3 regions of the Serratia entomophila genome follow, and region 3 is predicted to be linked to each of the others. Evidence: predicted binding sites of a transcription regulator. Region 3 holds the regulator's gene; each other region holds the start of a gene.
What was found. The regulator sigma-54, encoded in region 3, starts transcription at its own class of promoters, with help from an activator protein. The targets are predictions, from matches to a motif close to GTTGGCACANNTTTCGCTNT.

Region 1 (2,269 bases), 1.1 Mb from region 3:
CACCAGGCGGATCTCCGCGCCGCTCAGGGCGAACGGCCGCAGGTCGATATGGCGCGGCGCCAGGCCGTCGTTGACGAAGGTCGGGCAGGTGGAGAGCGCCAGGGTGTTCTGCGCAATGTAGTTCTGCGGCCGGGCCTGCAGCAGCGCGCGGAAGTTGGCGATCTCGTCCTTGCTGGCCGCCGGGCCGATCAGCATGCCGTAGCCGCCGGCGCCGTGCACCTCTTTCACCACCATCTGCTCCAGGTTGGCCAGCACGTAAGACAGCTCGTTTTTGTGGCGGCACTGCCAGGTCGGCACGTTGTTGAGGATCGGCTCTTCCTGCAGATAGAAACGCACCATCTCCGGCACATAGGGGTAGATCGACTTGTCGTCGGCTACCCCGGTGCCGATGGCGTTGGCCAGCACCACGTTGCCGGCGCGGTACACCGACAGCAGCCCCGGCACGCCGAGCATCGAATCCGGACGGAACGCCAGCGGATCGAGGAAGGCGTCGTCCACCCGGCGGTAGATCACGTCGACCTTGCACGGCCCGGCGGTGGTGCGCATAAACACCGCGCCGTCCTTGACGAACAGGTCGGCGCTTTCCACCAGCTCAACCCCCATTTGCTGCGCCAGGAAGCTGTGTTCGAAGTAGGCGCTGTTGAAGCGGCCGGGCGTCAGCACCACCACGGTGGGATCGTTGATCGGCGAGCTTTCGCGCAGGGTCTGCAGCAGGTGCGAGGGGTAGCGCTCCACCGGCGCGATGCGCTGCCGGGCGAACAGCTCGGGGTACAGCCGCATCATCATTTTGCGGTTTTCCAGCATGTAGGAAACGCCGGATGGGGTGCGCAGGTTGTCCTCCAGCACGTAGTACTGGCCGTCGCTGTTGCGCACCATGTCCACGCCGACGATATGCGCATAGATATTGCGGTGCAGATCGACGCCCTGCATGCAGGGCTGATATTGGTCGTTGGCCAGCACCTGCTCCGCCGGAATGATGCCGGCTTTCAGAATGTGCTGCTGGTGGTAGATATCGTGCAGGAAGGCGTTCAGCGCCTGAACGCGCTGGCGGATGCCGCGATCGAGCATCGCCCATTCGGCGGCCGGAATGATGCGCGGCACGCTGTCGAATGGGATCAGCCGCTCGGCGCCGTCGTCGTCGCCATAGACGTTAAAGGTAATGCCCACCCGGTGAAACAGCAGCGCGGCCTCTTCCCGCTTGCGTTGCACGGCCTTGTGGTCGGCCTGTTGCAGCCAATGCCAGTAAGCTGCGTAATGGCCCCGGTGTTTCCCCTCAGCCAGAAGCATCTCATCAAAAAACGGTGAAGCGGACAGATTGATATTCAGCATCGTCACCTCGTCGACATTGCAGGCTGTCAATCAATCGAGCATAAAATGTGCCAAGGTGAGAAAGGGGCGGAAATGGCGCGTAGCGGCGCGTTTCAGGCGGAAAAAGGCACGCTTTTAGTGCAAGGCCGGGTGGAGGCGCCTTAAAAGGGGGCGAATGGGAGCGTGGATGGTCGTTGATGGTTCAGCGTCGGCAAATAAAAACGGCCAGCCGGGGCTGACCGTTATGCGCGCTATCGTGGATTAACGACGAACGGCGATGGCTTCGATCTCGATCTTCACGTCTTTCGGCAGACGGGCCACTTCGACGCAGGAACGGGCCGGGAACGGCGCGCTGTGCTCGCTGAAGAAGGCTTCGTATGCGGCGTTGACGGTGGCGAAGTCGTTCAGGTCTTTGACGAACACCGTGGTTTTCACGATGTCGGCTACTTTCAGGCCGGCGGCTTCGACGATCGCCTTCACGTTCTCCAGCGACTGGCGCGCCTGAGCGGTGACGTCGTCGGCAACTGCGCCGGTTTTCGGATCGACCGGGATCTGGCCGGAAGTGATGATCATGCTGCCCAGATCAACGCCCTGCACGTAAGGACCAATGGCTGCCGGGGCGAGTTCAGTGCTGATGTTACGTGACATTTTTTCTCCTAATATATACCCGTCATACTTGAAGCTGCCTCTGTGTTGGCTGCGCTCACTTACCCGAATCACTTACTCCTGTAAGCTCATCGGGATGCGCTCCCTTGCCGCCTTGATGCAACTCCAATTATTTTGGGTATGCCATTTGTCTTTCAAACCGCAGCGTTGTTGGCTGCGTGCGATCACCGTAGGGGACGAATACATGCGTTCTCTACGGCATTCCATTATAGGGAGTGGCGAGCGGATTAACAGCGCCGTCCGGTAAATGAGCCGATTCAATCCGCCTGCAGCACCACCTGATGCTCGAACTCTT
Region 2 (2,269 bases), 850 kb from region 3:
CCTATGCAGCGGCATCCGAGCTCAGTGAGCGAGCCTCGCTGGCCGGCGCGGTGAATACGCTGAAAGTATTGCCGCAGGGCGGTTTGCTGGGGGATAACACCGACGGCATCGGCCTGTTGACCGATCTTGAACGCCAGCATTTGGTCCGGCCGCAGGATCGTATTTTGCTGGTGGGCGCCGGCGGCGCGGCGCGCGGCGTGATTTTGCCGCTATTGTCTTTTGGCTGTGAGTTGACGATCGCCAACCGGACGTTCAGCCGGGCGCAGGATCTGGCTCAGGCATTCAGCCATCTTGGCGAGATCTCGGCATTGCCGTTGGATCAGCTTGGGCAACGATCGTTTGATCTGGTGATCAACGCTACCGCCTCCGGCATTAACGGTGAAATCCCCGCGTTGCCGAACGGCGTGGTGAATCGCCATACCCGTTGCTACGACATGTTCTATCAACGAGGGCTAACGCCATTCCTGGCCTGGGCGCAACAGCAGGGTGCAACCGACTATGCCGACGGTTTGGGGATGCTGGTGGGGCAGGCGGCCCATGCGTTTCTGCTTTGGCATGGCGTAATGCCGGAAATTGAACCGGTACTGCGTCAGCTGCGCAGCGAACTGGCGGCATAAAGAGGCCCGTTCCCGGCAGGGAACGGGGGCCCGTCAGATATCTTCCGACAGATATTCGTCTTTCCAGCGCACGTAGTTATTTGAAGAGTAGATAAGGCCTTCCAGTTCGGCGGCGGTTAACGGGCGAACCTGGCGCGCCGGGCTGCCCATATAGAGATAGCCGCTGGCCAGTCTTTTGCCCGGCGCCACCAAGCTGCCGGCGCCAATCATCACATCGTCTTCTATTACCGCACCGTCCAGCAGGATCGAACCCATACCGACCAATACCCGGTTGCCGATAGCGCAGCCGTGCAGCATGGCCTTATGGCCGACGGTCACGTCTTCCCCTATCAGCAGAGGGTAGCCTTCGGGATTATGTTCGGATCTGTGGGTCACGTGCAGTACGCTGCCGTCCTGGATATTGCTGCGCGCACCGATCTTTACCGCATTAACGTCACCACGAATGGCGACCAGCGGCCAGATGCTGACGTCATCGGCCAACTCAACGTTGCCGATCACCACGCTGGAAGGATCGATCATGACGCGCTGACCGAGTTTGGGGGAGTAATGAAGGTAAGAACGTACTGCATCGGACATGGTGATAGCCTCACGTCGGGATCATATTTACCGGCAATACTAGACGCTGCTGATGGAATTACAACCAGCCACAGCGGCGGATCCTGTGAAAAACGGGCCTGATCGCGCAAGATCCACCCGAAAGGACTGAAAAGTGTGCAAACGGAAGGAAAAGATCAAAAAAGGGGTTGTGCAAAAAATTCGGATCCCTATAATGCGCCTCCATCGACACGGAGCAAGTGATTCACTTCACGAAGCGGCCGGGAAGAAAGAGAAAAAATCCTGAAAATTAGGGTTGACTCTGAAAGAGGAAAGCGTAATATACGCCACCTCGAGTTAACAAGCGAAAGCGGCTAACTCACTGCTCTTTAACAATTTATCAGACAATCTGTGTGGGCACTCCACAAGACGATATCCAGTACCTTCGGGTACGAAAAAATATCAAGTCTTGAAGAGTGACTAACTGAAGTAAAATTCATGCAGTAACCTTTGAGCATCGCTTCACGAGTTGAAGCAAATCAAGCTTTTAATTGAAGAGTTTGATCATGGCTCAGATTGAACGCTGGCGGCAGGCCTAACACATGCAAGTCGAGCGGTAGCACGGGGAGCTTGCTCCCTGGGTGACGAGCGGCGGACGGGTGAGTAATGTCTGGGAAACTGCCTGATGGAGGGGGATAACTACTGGAAACGGTAGCTAATACCGCATAACGTCTACGGACCAAAGTGGGGGACCTTCGGGCCTCACGCCATCAGATGTGCCCAGATGGGATTAGCTAGTAGGTGGGGTAATGGCTCACCTAGGCGACGATCCCTAGCTGGTCTGAGAGGATGACCAGCCACACTGGAACTGAGACACGGTCCAGACTCCTACGGGAGGCAGCAGTGGGGAATATTGCACAATGGGCGCAAGCCTGATGCAGCCATGCCGCGTGTGTGAAGAAGGCCTTCGGGTTGTAAAGCACTTTCAGCGAGGAGGAAGGGTAGTGTCTTAATACGGCATTACATTGACGTTACTCGCAGAAGAAGCACCGGCTAACTCCGTGCCAGCAGCCGCGGTAATACGGAGGGTGCAAGCGTTAATCGGAATTACTGGGCGT
Region 3 (2,269 bases):
GCGCGCGCCGCGGCATCGGTTATCTGCCGCAGGAAGCGTCGATCTTCCGTCGCCTGAGCGTGTACGACAACCTGATGGCGGTGCTGGAGATCCGCGCCGATCTCACCAGCGAACAGCGCGAAGACCGCGCCAAAGAGCTGATGGAAGAATTCCATATCGGTCACCTGCGCGACAGCCTGGGCCAGGCGCTGTCCGGCGGTGAACGCCGCCGCGTCGAAATTGCCCGAGCGCTGGCGGCCAACCCGAAATTCATCCTGCTGGATGAACCCTTCGCCGGTGTTGACCCGATTTCCGTTATCGACATTAAAAAAATCATCGAGCACCTGCGTGACAGCGGCCTGGGCGTGCTGATCACCGACCACAACGTGCGCGAAACGCTGGACGTGTGTGAACGCGCCTATATCGTCAGCCAGGGCAAACTGATTGCCCACGGCACGCCGGATGCTATTCTGGCCGATGAACAGGTGAAACGCGTTTATCTGGGCGAAGAATTCCGCCTTTGAGTGCCAGCGCGTCCTGAAGGACGACGGTTAACGGAAGTAGACAGAAGATTATGAAGCAAGGTTTGCAACTCAGGCTCAGCCAACAGCTGGCCATGACTCCGCAGCTCCAGCAGGCCATTCGCCTGCTGCAGTTGTCCACGCTTGAGCTTCAGCAAGAAATACAGCTGGCGTTAGAGAGCAACCCCCTGCTTGAGCAGACCGATCTGCACGAAGAAATCGACGCCAAAGAGTCTACCGAGACCGAAGGCCTGGATACCCGCGAGGCGCTGGAGCAGAAGGACATGCCCGAAGAGCTGCCGCTGGACGCCACCTGGGACGAAATCTACACCGCCGGCACCCCGTCGGGCACCGGCACCGACTACAGCGATGACGAGCTGCCGGTGTATCAGGGCGAAACCACTCAGACGCTGCAGGATTACCTGATGTGGCAAGTGGATCTGACGCCGTTCTCCGACACCGACGCCGCCATCGCCACCTCAATCGTCGACGCGGTCGACGACACCGGCTACCTCACCGTGCCGCTGGAAGACATTCTGGAGAGCCTGGGTGACGAGAATGTGACCATGGACGAGGTCGAGGCGGTATTGAAACGCGTGCAGCATTTTGATCCGATCGGCGTCGCCGCGCGCGATCTGCGCGACTGCCTGTTGGTCCAGCTTTCCCAATACGCGAAAGACACGCCGTACCTGGCCGAAGCCCGCCTGATCATCAGCGAACACCTGGACCTGCTGGCCAATCACGACTTTCGCAGCCTGATGCGTTCAACCCGGCTAAAAGAAGATACACTGAAAGAAGCGATGGTGCTGATCCAGTCGCTCGACCCGCGCCCGGGGCAGTCGATCAATACCGGCGAGTCGGAATACGTCATTCCGGACGTCCTGGTGCGCAAGGTGCAGGATAAATGGACGGTTGAGCTCAACGCCGACAGCATTCCCCGCCTGAAGATCAACCAGCAGTACGCCGCGTTGGGCAACAGCGCGCGCAACGAAGCCGACGGCCAGTTTATCCGCAGCAACCTGCAGGAAGCCAAGTGGCTGATTAAAAGTCTGGAAAGCCGTAACGAGACCCTGTTGAAAGTGACCCGCTGCATCGTCAGCCAGCAGCAGGCGTTCTTTGAGCAGGGTGAGGAATTTATGAAGCCCATGGTGCTGGCGGATATCGCCCAGGCCGTGGAGATGCATGAATCGACGATTTCGCGCGTGACCACGCAGAAGTTTCTGCACAGCCCGCGCGGCATTTTCGAATTGAAGTATTTCTTCTCCAGCCACGTGAATACCGACAGCGGCGGCGAAGCCTCTTCAACGGCGATCCGCGCATTGGTGAAGAAATTGATTGCGGCGGAAAACCCCGCCAAACCGCTCAGCGACAGCAAGCTGGCCACCCTGCTCTCCGATCAGGGGATCATCGTGGCGCGGCGCACCGTCGCCAAGTACCGAGAGTCTTTGTCCATCCCGCCGTCGAACCAGCGTAAACAGTTGGTTTGACCTCTATTGAGAAGGAAGACACTATGCAGCTCAACATTACCGGACACCACATCGAAATCACCGATCCATTGCGCGAGTTCGTGAACAACAAGTTCGCCAAGCTCGAACAGTATTTTGACCGCATCAATCAGGTGTATGTTGTTTTAAGTGTGGAAAAAGTGCAGCAAATTGCGGAAGCAACGGTGCACGTGAATGGAGGCGAGTTGCACGCCACCTCGGAAGACGAGAATATGTATGCGGCAATTGATACGCTAATCGACAAACTGGCGCGTCAGTTGAACA

Region 1: a site for sigma-54 is predicted at 1,365-1,384, ahead of KHA73_RS02135 (circularly permuted type 2 ATP-grasp protein). Genes of this name have one in related genera too.
Region 2: a site for sigma-54 is predicted at 1,317-1,336, ahead of KHA73_RS01205 (gamma carbonic anhydrase family protein). Genes of this name have one in related genera too.

Annotation. Positions count from the first base shown of each region.
Region 1 is NZ_CP082787.1:457,105-459,373, forward strand. It holds gene KHA73_RS02135 (circularly permuted type 2 ATP-grasp protein) at 1-1,329, opposite strand, end outside; gene ridA (2-iminobutanoate/2-iminopropanoate deaminase) at 1,570-1,956, opposite strand; gene pyrI (aspartate carbamoyltransferase regulatory subunit) at 2,232-2,269, opposite strand, start outside.
Region 2 is NZ_CP082787.1:253,872-256,140, forward strand. It holds gene aroE (shikimate dehydrogenase) at 1-617, shown strand, start outside; gene KHA73_RS01205 (gamma carbonic anhydrase family protein) at 651-1,193, opposite strand; rRNA gene KHA73_RS01210 (16S ribosomal RNA) at 1,700-2,269, shown strand, end outside.
Region 3 is NZ_CP082787.1:4,399,964-4,402,232, forward strand. It holds gene lptB (LPS export ABC transporter ATP-binding protein) at 1-503, shown strand, start outside; gene rpoN (RNA polymerase factor sigma-54) at 554-1,987, shown strand; gene hpf (ribosome hibernation promoting factor) at 2,011-2,269, shown strand, end outside.